Regions from separate parts of the Pseudofrankia inefficax genome, predicted to be linked through region 3. Evidence: riboswitches for the same ligand, from Rfam matches in the RefSeq annotation. Region 3 holds a riboswitch; each other region holds the start of a gene.

What was found. Region 3 has a riboswitch for cyclic di-AMP ahead of FRAEUI1C_RS14625 (C40 family peptidase). Riboswitches for the same ligand answer to the same signal wherever they lie in the genome.
Region 1: linked by a shared signal. The riboswitch ahead of FRAEUI1C_RS33300 (peptidoglycan-binding protein) and the one ahead of FRAEUI1C_RS14625 (C40 family peptidase) in region 3 are both predicted to bind cyclic di-AMP.
Region 2: linked by a shared signal. The riboswitch ahead of FRAEUI1C_RS01025 (transglycosylase family protein) and the one ahead of FRAEUI1C_RS14625 (C40 family peptidase) in region 3 are both predicted to bind cyclic di-AMP.

What each region holds. Positions count from the first base shown of each region.
Region 1 is NC_014666.1:8,197,336-8,200,601, forward strand. It holds gene FRAEUI1C_RS33295 (substrate-binding domain-containing protein) at 1-211, opposite strand, end outside; cyclic di-AMP (ydaO/yuaA leader) riboswitch at 969-1,140, shown strand; gene FRAEUI1C_RS33300 (peptidoglycan-binding protein) at 1,219-1,899, shown strand; gene FRAEUI1C_RS33305 (DEAD/DEAH box helicase) at 2,100-3,266, opposite strand, start outside.
Region 2 is NC_014666.1:270,198-273,463, forward strand. It holds gene FRAEUI1C_RS01020 (DUF3151 domain-containing protein) at 12-443, opposite strand; gene FRAEUI1C_RS01025 (transglycosylase family protein) at 473-1,225, opposite strand; cyclic di-AMP (ydaO/yuaA leader) riboswitch at 1,227-1,400, opposite strand; gene FRAEUI1C_RS01030 (transglycosylase family protein) at 1,974-2,615, opposite strand; cyclic di-AMP (ydaO/yuaA leader) riboswitch at 2,826-3,009, opposite strand.
Region 3 is NC_014666.1:3,547,814-3,551,079, reverse strand. It holds gene FRAEUI1C_RS14625 (C40 family peptidase) at 275-1,321, opposite strand; cyclic di-AMP (ydaO/yuaA leader) riboswitch at 1,340-1,516, opposite strand; gene FRAEUI1C_RS14620 (class F sortase) at 1,953-2,816, opposite strand.

The sequences.
Region 1 (3,266 bases), 4.2 Mb from region 3:
GGCTGCCGTCGGGCACGGGCTGACCGCGGTGGCGGATCTCGAAGTCGAAGTTGCTCGCGACCGACCGGGGAGTCACACCGATCTTGCTGTTGAGGTGCACCCGGTAGGTCACGACCCGGCGGTCACCGAGGAACCGGTCGACCAGCCAGCCGGCCAGGGTCGCCAGCAGCCCCAACCCGGAGATGAACGTGTCCAGGTGGTTCCTGATCATGCCGAGCACCTGACGACGCTCCCACCCGCGCGATCGAGCACCTCCCGCGTCGGCTCCGACGCGAAAGTCGAACGATTGGCCCAAAAGGTACCTTCGCCAACTACCTTCGCGACTGTCGCATCACGGACAGTTCATTCGCTGTTAACGGTTCGCGTCCCAGCGAAGCCGCAGCGCATCCGACCCGGCCTCGACCGAGCCAGCCGAGGCCGGGCGGCACCACCGAGCGGCCCACCGCGTCGCCGCGGCGTCCAAGAAATCAATCGCCGTTTATCGGCGGCGCCGGCCGACGCGCCGGAATTCGCGACAAAGAGCGCTGCCGAGCGGGCGGCCCAGCGCGCACCACGGCGATGACGACGCAAAGTGGCGGCCACCACGCCCACCACGGGACGCAAACGGCCCCCGGCGACGGTTGAGACATCCGAGCGTAACGAGCGCGGGGTTCACGTATCGCAGCGGGTCTGCCGCGCAGCGGACATCCGAATATCCCCAAGGCGGCCTCTCGGAGCCATTGCGCGACAGTCTTTCGCGGAACAACCAACCCGTGTTCCCACATTTTCGCGCAGAACACCGTGACCCTCGTCACAGATCACCTTTAGCAGACACCTGACCTCAGTGCATTGCACGGAGAGTGACAGATCTGCCGGACAGCCGCCCTGGTCAGCGGCTTGTGGCTACGTCGAGTAGTTAGTTACGGTTTCCCCGGTCGCAACAAAGCACCGTTTCGGACGCCGAGTTCTGCCCCCGGTCCGGTGCCCCCTCCTAGAGATCGCCAGGGCAGAAGTGGGGGAACCATGTTCCTCCGGGCCCGCGCGCAGCGCGCGCCCTTGGGGTTAAGCCAGCCATTTCCCGAGCGTCCTCGGAAGAAAGGCTGGCCGGGCTTCCCGGCCCGAACCCGACAGCTAACCTCACAGGCGTGCGGGAAAGATTCCTCCAGAATGCTCCAGGGCCGTCACCGCAAGAAGAGTAATGCCCGCCGCCGCCGTTCGTCGATTGTCGCCGCTGGTGTCATGAGCGCCACCGCGGGCGCCGCAATCTTCACCGGCGTCGCTCCTGCCAGCGCCGCCAGCAGCGTCATCTCCGACGCGCAGATCGCCGCCTACGCGCACAGCGCCGGTCTCGACAGCTGCCGCGGTGTCCCCCTCTCGACCTGGGTCGCGATCGCGCTGGCCGAGTCAAGTGGCAACACCTACGCCCACGCCACCGGCATCGAGGACTCGCGCGGGCTCTGGCAGATCAACATGTGGGCCCACAGCAGCTGGGTAGGCAGCCGCAACCTCTATGACCCGGCGACCAACGCCTGGGCCGCGACCCAGGTCTGCAAGGGCTCCGGCCCGGGCGCCTGGAGCACCTACTCGAACGGCGCGTACCGCGCGTACCTGTCGCGTGGCTACGCCGCCGCGAACGCGGTGAGCAGCGGTACCGTCTCGGCCGCTCCGGTGTCCCTGGCCAAGGCGGCCCCGGCCGTGCCGGCGAACGCCTGGTACCTGTCGCAGGCGGCGAACCACAGCTCCTACCTGGACGCGGTCCGCCAGCTGCAGACGAAGCTGTCGGGCCTTGGGTACACGATCGCGGTCGACGGCTACTTCGGCCCGCAGACCGACGGCGTCGTGCGCGCCTACCAGGGCAGCCACGGCCTTCCCGCCGACGGGGTCGTCGGGCCGCAGACCCACCAGGCCCTGTTCGGCTAGTCCGGGCCAGGCCCACCTCCGGCAGCCGCGCGACGGCTGCCGGTCCCCCAGCCGGCGGGCGAGCGACCCGGCCAGCCCGCCGGCACCCAGGCACTCCCACGCGCCGTCCCCGCGACGCATGGGAGCAGAACCGCTCCGGCCTCCCTCCTGTCAGGGCCGGGGCGGTTCGCCATTTCCGGGCGGTCAGAGCTGGTCGGGCGTCAGAGCTGGTCGACGGCGGTGACGGTGAGAGCGGCGGCGCCGATCTCGTCGGACTCGGCGAGGTCGACCTCGGCGCTGATACCCCAGTCGTGGTCACCGGCCGGATCGTCGAAGATCTGGCGGAGCAGCCAGGTACCGGGCTGGGTCGCCGTGTCGACGATGAGCATCTTCGGGCCGCGGGCGTCCGCGCCGGTCCCGATCTCGTCATGCTCGTCGAAGTACGGCGCGAGGGCGTCCTCCCAGGCGTCGCCGTTCCAACCAGCCCCGCCGTCGAGGTCCCCGAGCTCGTCCCACCGGCGCAGCGCCGCGAGCTCGACCCGCCGGAACAGCGCGTTCCGCACGAGCACCCGGAAAGCCCGGACGTTCCTGGTAACGGCCGGCGGCTTGTCGCTGAGCCGGTCGCCATGCTCGATCGCGGCGGCCTCGGCCAGGTTGGCCGCGCTTGGGTTACGCAGGCGCTCCCACTCGTCGAGCAGGCTGGAGTCGACCTGACGAACCAGCTCGCCGAGCCATTCGATCAGATCGGACAGTTCCTCGGTCCGGGCCGTGTCGGGCACGGTCTGGCGCAGCGCCTTATAGGCGTCGGCCAGATAGCGCAGCAGAAGCCCTTCCGAGCGGGCCAGGCCGTAGAAGCTGATGTACTCGGCGAACGTCATCGCCCGCTCGTACATGTCCCGGACCACCGACTTCGGCGCCAGCTCGTAGTCGTCGACCCAGGGCGCGCCGTGCCGGTAGATCTCCAGTGCGGCGGTCAGCAGCTCGTCGAGCGGCTTCGGATGGGTGACCTCCTGCAGCGCCTCCATCCGGTCGTCGTAGTCCAGGCCTTCGGCCTTCATCGCCGCGACCGCCTCGCCGCGCGCCTTGAACTGCTGCGCCGACAGCACCTGCCGAGGGTTGTCCAGGATCGACTCGATGACGGACAGAACGTCGAGCGGATAGTCCGGCGCCTCCCGGTCGAGCAGGTCGAGCGCGCCGAGCGCGAACGGTGACAGCGGCTGGTTCAGCGCGAAGTCGAACTGCAGGTCACCGGTGAGCCGGATCGTGCGCCCGGTGGCGTCCGGCTGCTCGAGCTTCTCCACGACGCCGGCTGCGAGCAGTGCACGGTAGATCGCGATGGCCCGGCGGATGTGCCTGCGCCGCGCGGCCAGGTCCTCGTCGTTGTCGGT
Region 2 (3,266 bases), 3.3 Mb from region 3:
CGAGGCCGGTGTCAGGGTGCGAGCGGGCCGAGCTGGTCCGGTGCGCTCGGGTCGCAGTCGACCAGGAAGGCGCGGATCCGCGTGACCTCCTCGGTCTCGCCGATGGCGTCGGCGGCCCGGCCGAGCGCGGCCAGCGCGCGCAGGAAGCCGCGGTTCGGCTCGTGCGACCAGGGGACCGGCCCGTGCCCGCGCCAACCGGACCGGCGCAGCACGTCCAGCCCGCGGTGGTAGCCGGTGCGGGCGTAGGCGTAGGCCTCGACCGCGCGGCCGCCGTCGAGCGCGCCTTCGGCGAGGGCCGCCCAGGCTGCGCTGGACGCGGGGAACTCGGCCGCGACGTCGACGGCTGCCTTGCCGGCGGCCAGCGCGGTGGCACCGGGCTCGGTCGGCAGCAGCGTCGCCGGTGGCCCACCAAGCAGGTCCGGCCGGCCGGAGGGAGAGGTCATGGGCCAACCGTAGTGGACCCGGGGCTCGGCTAGCCCGTGACGGTCGCGTTCCAGAGGTTCTCGCCGACCACGCCGGGCTGGCCGTCGCTCACCTTGGTGAGGTACGAGTACAGCGCGGCGACACCCTGGGACTGGGCGCCGAACTTGCCGTCGACCGCGAGGGCGAAGCCCTGGTCGTGCATCTGGTTCTGCCAGACGTAGGCGTCGGCGCGGACCTTGTTCGCGTCGGCCGCGGAGATCGTGCCGTGGAAGCCCGAGGACTGGACCTCCGCCTTGGCCTTGTCGAGTGTCATGGCCGGCTCGGCCGGCTGCAGCGCCTGCTGCAGTGAGCCGCCGGAGGCCGACGACGAGACCCCGATCGGGCCGTTGCTGGACAGGCCGAGCTTGCGCGAGCAGGCGGGCCATGGCGACCAGCCGCGCGAGTTGTAGAGGCGGTAGGCCGCCTCGTCCTGCACGGCGGGGGCTGCCTGGTCCGGCCGGCCCGAGTAGCCGAGGCCCTGCCAGGTCCGTACGTCGAACTGGTACGCGCCGTAGAAGCCGTTGCCGGTGTTGATCGAGTAGTTGCCGCCGGACTCGCACTGGCGCAGGCGGGCGAAGTCGTCCGGGGTCGCGGCTCCGGCGGGCATCGCGGTGACCGCGAGGCCGCTGCCGACGAGCGCGGTGACCGCGCCGGTGGTGCGCAGCACCCGGACGGTCGTGGACGGGCCCTGCGGCTGGGCGCGGTGACGGCCCCCGGTTCTGCGCTCGGCGGGCCGGAGTTGGCCCGTCTGCTCAGACGGCATGTCCGATCCTTCCCTGCGCCTGCGGGGTGAGCTGTCGGGTTCGGGCTGGGACTGCCCGGCCGGCGCGCCGTGCTCTCGCGAGCCCGGATTGCCGGCTACACCCCAAGGACTCGGCTGTTGCCGGGTCCGAAAGTGGGTCCCCCGCTCCTGCCGAACGGATCAGCGCCCTTGGATCAGGGACGGTGTACATGCGGGTGGGGCAGGATTCGGCGTCCGCCCGCACGACTCGCCCAGGAGAGACGAGTAGTTCCGGACTGTAGCGAGTGGGGCGTCAGGGCCGCAAACCGGGCTCCTCTTGACATCGAGGGCCGAGCGGGTCATCTGCCGCACGGGTTGGTCGGGTCGCAGGTGCTTGGGCCAGGCCCGGCTGGGGGCCGACTAGGCCAGGTCCGCTTGGGCGAGGGTCCGCGGACCGGGGCCGCCTCTGAAGACGGGCGGCCCCGGTCCGCGGCTGGCACGGCGGTGCCGGCCGGAGCGGGAACAGGGCTGTGGCCGTCCCACGTCCGGCTGGCCGCCGACTGGGTGGGGATGGGCCGGTTACCGGCCAAGCGAAGAGCCCACGACCGTTTGGGGGGTTCGGTCGGCGAGGGGCTCCGCGTTACCGGGCGTCCCGACCGGTGGCACCGGCGCCGTGCCGGTCCGAGCGGGACCTCGTTCGGCGGGCCCGCGGGCGCGGCTCACGGCCGGTGATCCGGGTCAGCCGGTCGGGGTCCGTCGGTCGGGGTGAGGCGGGCGTGGGGGTGCCGGGCTAGGCGAAGGTCGCGGCCCAGGTCTGCGGGCCGACGACGCCGTCGACGACCAGGCCCTTCGCGGCTTGCAACTGACGGGCCGCGGCGGCCGACACCGGGCCATAGCTGCCGTCGACGGCGAGCGGGTAGCCGATCGCGGTCATCCGCTCCTGCCAGTGGGCGACGTCGGCGCGGTACTGCCCGACCAGGGCCGTCGTGAACGGCAGCTGTGCCGTCGTGTTGACCGCCGGCGCCGCCAGGGAGGTTCTGTTGGCCGACCGGGAAGCCTGGGGCACGGCGGACGCGCTGGCCCCCGGCGCGAGCTGGTCGGCGCCCATGCCGCGGCCGCAGAGCGGCCATTGGCCGAATCCAGAACGCTGCGCCAACCGCAGTGCGGCCTCGTCCTGAACCGCCTGTGGCGCGTCACTCGGCAGTCCTGAATATCCCAGGCTCGCCCAGGTCCCCTGCGAGAACTGGTATGCGCCGTAATAACCGTTGCCGGTATTGGCGGAATAGTTTCCGCCGGACTCGCACTGGCGCAGCTGCGCCCACGTTGAAGAAGCACTGGCAGGAGTCGCCACGGCGATTGCGCCGCCTACCGCCGCCACGATTACGGGCACTGCGGCGATGCCCTGTCGTATCCGGCGGGTTGGGTGGGTCAATGCCCGTCGGGGTTCCTTCCGGACCGGCGTGGCCGAGCGGTGCGGCCGGTCCGGGGTGTCGGCGATCCGAGCGGTCGCCGGCCGGTGGTGCCTGGTGCTGGTGTCTCGCACGCTTGCGTTGCCGGCGTGTGCGCGGCAGGCCGTCGGCGGGGCACAGTGCCCGCCGGACATGGGATGTCGGCCAGGGTTACGTGCTTCGGACATGGGTGGTAGCCCTTTCCCCACGCCTGCGAGGTGAGCTGTCGGGTTCGGGCTGGGAAGAGAATTGCCCGGCCGAATGACGTGTCCTTTTGTGTCCTCGAAAGCGCATGGAACGCGCCCGCGACGACCGCGGAAGTCAGTCGGCTTCACCCCTAGGACGCCCTGGTGGGTTAGGCCCAGGCGCGGCACTCATGTGGCCGCGCGGGCGGATGCCCGATTCTTCCAGGATCTCTGGGTACGGCGTCCGGAGTCGGTTCCCCCGTTCCTGCCACTGGGTTCAAAACACATCGGGGCGGGGGCAGGATTCGGCGTGCCGCCCGATGGGTGCCTGACCTGTCGTCTGGCACGGCGAAGACCATAACCACATTCCTCGGCGTGGCGACAAGCATTGAATAGGGTGCGTGAAAAAGGACACACCCGCGTGTCGGTGCTTGAGGTCGATCCCGGCCG
Region 3 (3,266 bases):
CGCGGGCGCATCGGCACGGGCGGGCAAGGACGGCGCGTCTCTCGCCTCGGCATGACGCTAGCCGATGACCACTGGGGTGAATGCCGCCAGGCCGCCGCGGACCACGCAGCCGGGTTTCAAACTGGCCCTGTGGAGCCGTTTGTCGCCACCTGGGGCAGGGTGCGCGCGACAATGCGGTCGGAGCCGGTCGAGACTCGCGGCCAGGAGCGGTCCTGCGCGGAGGACGACGGGCCTGGCCGCCTGGCGCGGGCCCGGGCGGGCGATGCCCGCCTGGTTACATGATCCGCCCGACGTGGTAGGTCGAGCTGTAGATCGGGCGCAGCGACACGACGCCGCCGGTCTCCGGGGCGGCCCACATGTAGCCGTTCCCCGCGTAGATGCCGACGTGGTAGATGCTGCCGGGGGTGCCGAAGAAGATCAGGTCGCCGGGCTGCTTGGCCGACTGGGCGACGTGCACCGAGGCCTCGTACTGGGCCTCGGCGGTGCGCGGCAGGCTGCGGCCGAGCTGGCGGAAGACGTACTGGACCAGGCCGGAGCAGTCGAACGAGTACGGGCCGGTGGCGCCGTAGACGTACGGCTTGCCCTTCTGCAGGGAGGCCAGGTAGACGGCCTTCTCCCCGATCGTGCTGCCCGGGATGACGCTGGGGATCGCGTTGTTCAGGTAGCTGCTCGCGGCCCGGCCGGACGAGATCGTGATCGTCGTGGCGCCGGCGACCGAGGGGCGCAGCGTGCTGCCGCCGTCGAACACCGCCGTGATCGTGGTGGTGGACAGCAGCCGGGCGGAGATGCTCGCGGTGCCGTTGCCGTCGGTGGTCAGCGCGGCGGTGGTCTGCCACTTCGGCCCGTCGACCACGACGATCTGGACCTGCTCGTTCGCCAGCGGCGCGCCGCTCATCGCCTCGGTGGCCTTGACCGTGAGGACGACCGGCGAGTTCGGCGCGACCGTGGTCTTGTCCGCGGACAGCGTCAGGTTGGTGAAGGCCGGGTCAGAGTTGGCGAGAGCGCCGGCGAGGCCGCTGGAGCCGTGGCTGGTCGGGATGACGGTGTCGCCACCACCCAGCGCGGCCGCCAGCGCGTTCGACGCGAAGGGCGTGCTCTGGCTCTGGGAACTCGGGTCGATCGTGGTCGGCTGCTCGGGAGCCGACGGGACCGTCGCGGCGAAGGCGGCGGTGGAGACGGCGAGCGTTCCGGTCGTGAAGGCGGCGATGGTGCCTGCCCGACGAGATCCTGGACCGGACCGCCGACGGGCCTCCTCAGGAGCGCCCCCCGTGCGATGCCGGCCGCGGACCAGCTCGTCCCAGTCATCCGGGAGCCAGGCCATGCCACGACGGGACAACGCTCGTCCTTCCCTGACGCCTGCGAGGTCAGCTGTCGGGTTCGGGCTGGGTTCACGTAGCCCGGTCGCCTCGGGACGGCGACTTCACCCCAAGGGCTCGGCCGGTCAACCGGCCTTGCCCGGCGGAACCATGGGTCCCCCGCTCCTGCCCCGGCATGTCGGAGGGAGCGTCAGACCGGGGGCAGGACTCGGCGTTTCAGCCCGACGCATTGGTGCCTTAGGTGAAGAATGTTGCATTGACGACCTTAGTGGATGTCCACGGGGGTACTCCAACCACCGTAAACACAACAGTCGGACACTTTCCGGGGGTTACCTGCAGGTGTCTGACTAGTTCCCCTGACGTTCCCCGCAGCGCTGTAGCCGGTCCCGGGCCGCACCGCCAGCGGGCGCCCGGAAGCCGCCGACACCGTCCGCTTGGCTTCCCGTTGTGTTCCAGAAGAGTTGACTCACAGCGCCCTAGGACGATGGGCACAAGGTTGTGAGGACTTTAGTCCCGATCATTTTTAGGGCCCAAAGTCCCAACAACGAAACCGGCGGCAAGCTACTCGGCCGTAGATGCTCCGGACCCGGATTGCGACGCCCGTCACATGCCCCGAACGGCGCGCGGTTCGCGCGGTTATTGGCTCGGCGTCACCGTGAGCCGCGGCGTCGGAGGCGCGCCGGACACGACGGCCGCGGCAGGCGGCGCCGCGCGCGGGGTGGAGGGCGACGGCGTGGCGGGCGACAGGGCGACCGGTGGCACGGCGACCGGCGGTGCCGCTGGCGACCCGGCCGCCGGGGCGCCCGTGCGCACGGCGGCGGTCGCGGCCGCCGGCCGGGGGGCGGCCACGGCGGCGGACGGTGCCGCGGCGGCGGGCGCCGGCGCCACCGAGGCCGGCACGCTGATGGCGTGGCCGTAGACCACCAGGTTGTCGACGTAGTGGTGGGTGTGCTCGTCGAAGGCGCCGTCGCAGGTGATGACCCGGATCTCGGGCCGGGTGACCGGTCCGTAGACCTCCTGCGTCGGGAACGTCGCCTTCGAGACCTCCTGCAGGCGGTCCACGACGAAGGTGACGCTCGCCCCGGACGCGCCGACCACGACCAACTGGTCGCCGGGCAGCACCGAGCCGAGCCGGTAGAAGACCGCCGGCCCCGTCTTCGAGTCGTAGTGGCCGACGAGGACCGCCGGGCCGACCGCCCCCGGGGCGACGCCCGGCTTGTACCAGCCGACATCGCCCCACTGGGTCGGCACGTCGATCGCGCCCTGCGGGTCCAGGCCCAGGCCGATGACCGGTGCGTCCAGCGCGATCGCCGGGATCCTCAGCCGGACCGGGTCGGTCACCACCGGCGGCGGGGGCAGCGCGCTGGGGGTGGCCGACGGCGGACCGGACGGGCTCGTCGGCACGGGTGCCGGCGGCGGCAGAGCCCGGCCGGATGGCGCCTCGGCAGACCGGATCATCGGCGCCGCGAGCTGGAATCCACTGGCCACCACGAGCGCCACACCGACCAGCGCCAGCGGCCACGACAGGCGCGACAGGCCACCCAGTCGCCCGCCCAGCCGGCCACCGATCCACCCGCCCAGCCGGCCACCAATCCACCCACCCAGCCGGCCACCAATCCACCCACCCAGCCGCCCGCGCCCACCGGCTCCCGCCACGTGTCGGCCCTCGGTCCCGGCCTTCCGGCTGGCGCGCCACGCCGCGGCCGTCCCGCGCAAGCCGGCGGCGGCGGTCGCGAGGCCTGACAGGCCGGCCCTCGCGGCCACGGCGAGCGATCGCCTGGCGGCCGCGGGCCGGACCGGCGCGGGTCCGCGGGCGGCGGGCCTGGCCCGCGGCGGCTGCCGCCGGGCCCGGTCCGTTCCCGCCGGCCCGCGACGCTCACCGCGCGCCGGATCGCGTCGCCTCGGTTCCAGGCCCACGAAAACCGCTCCCTCCCCCTGCCCCCGACGCCC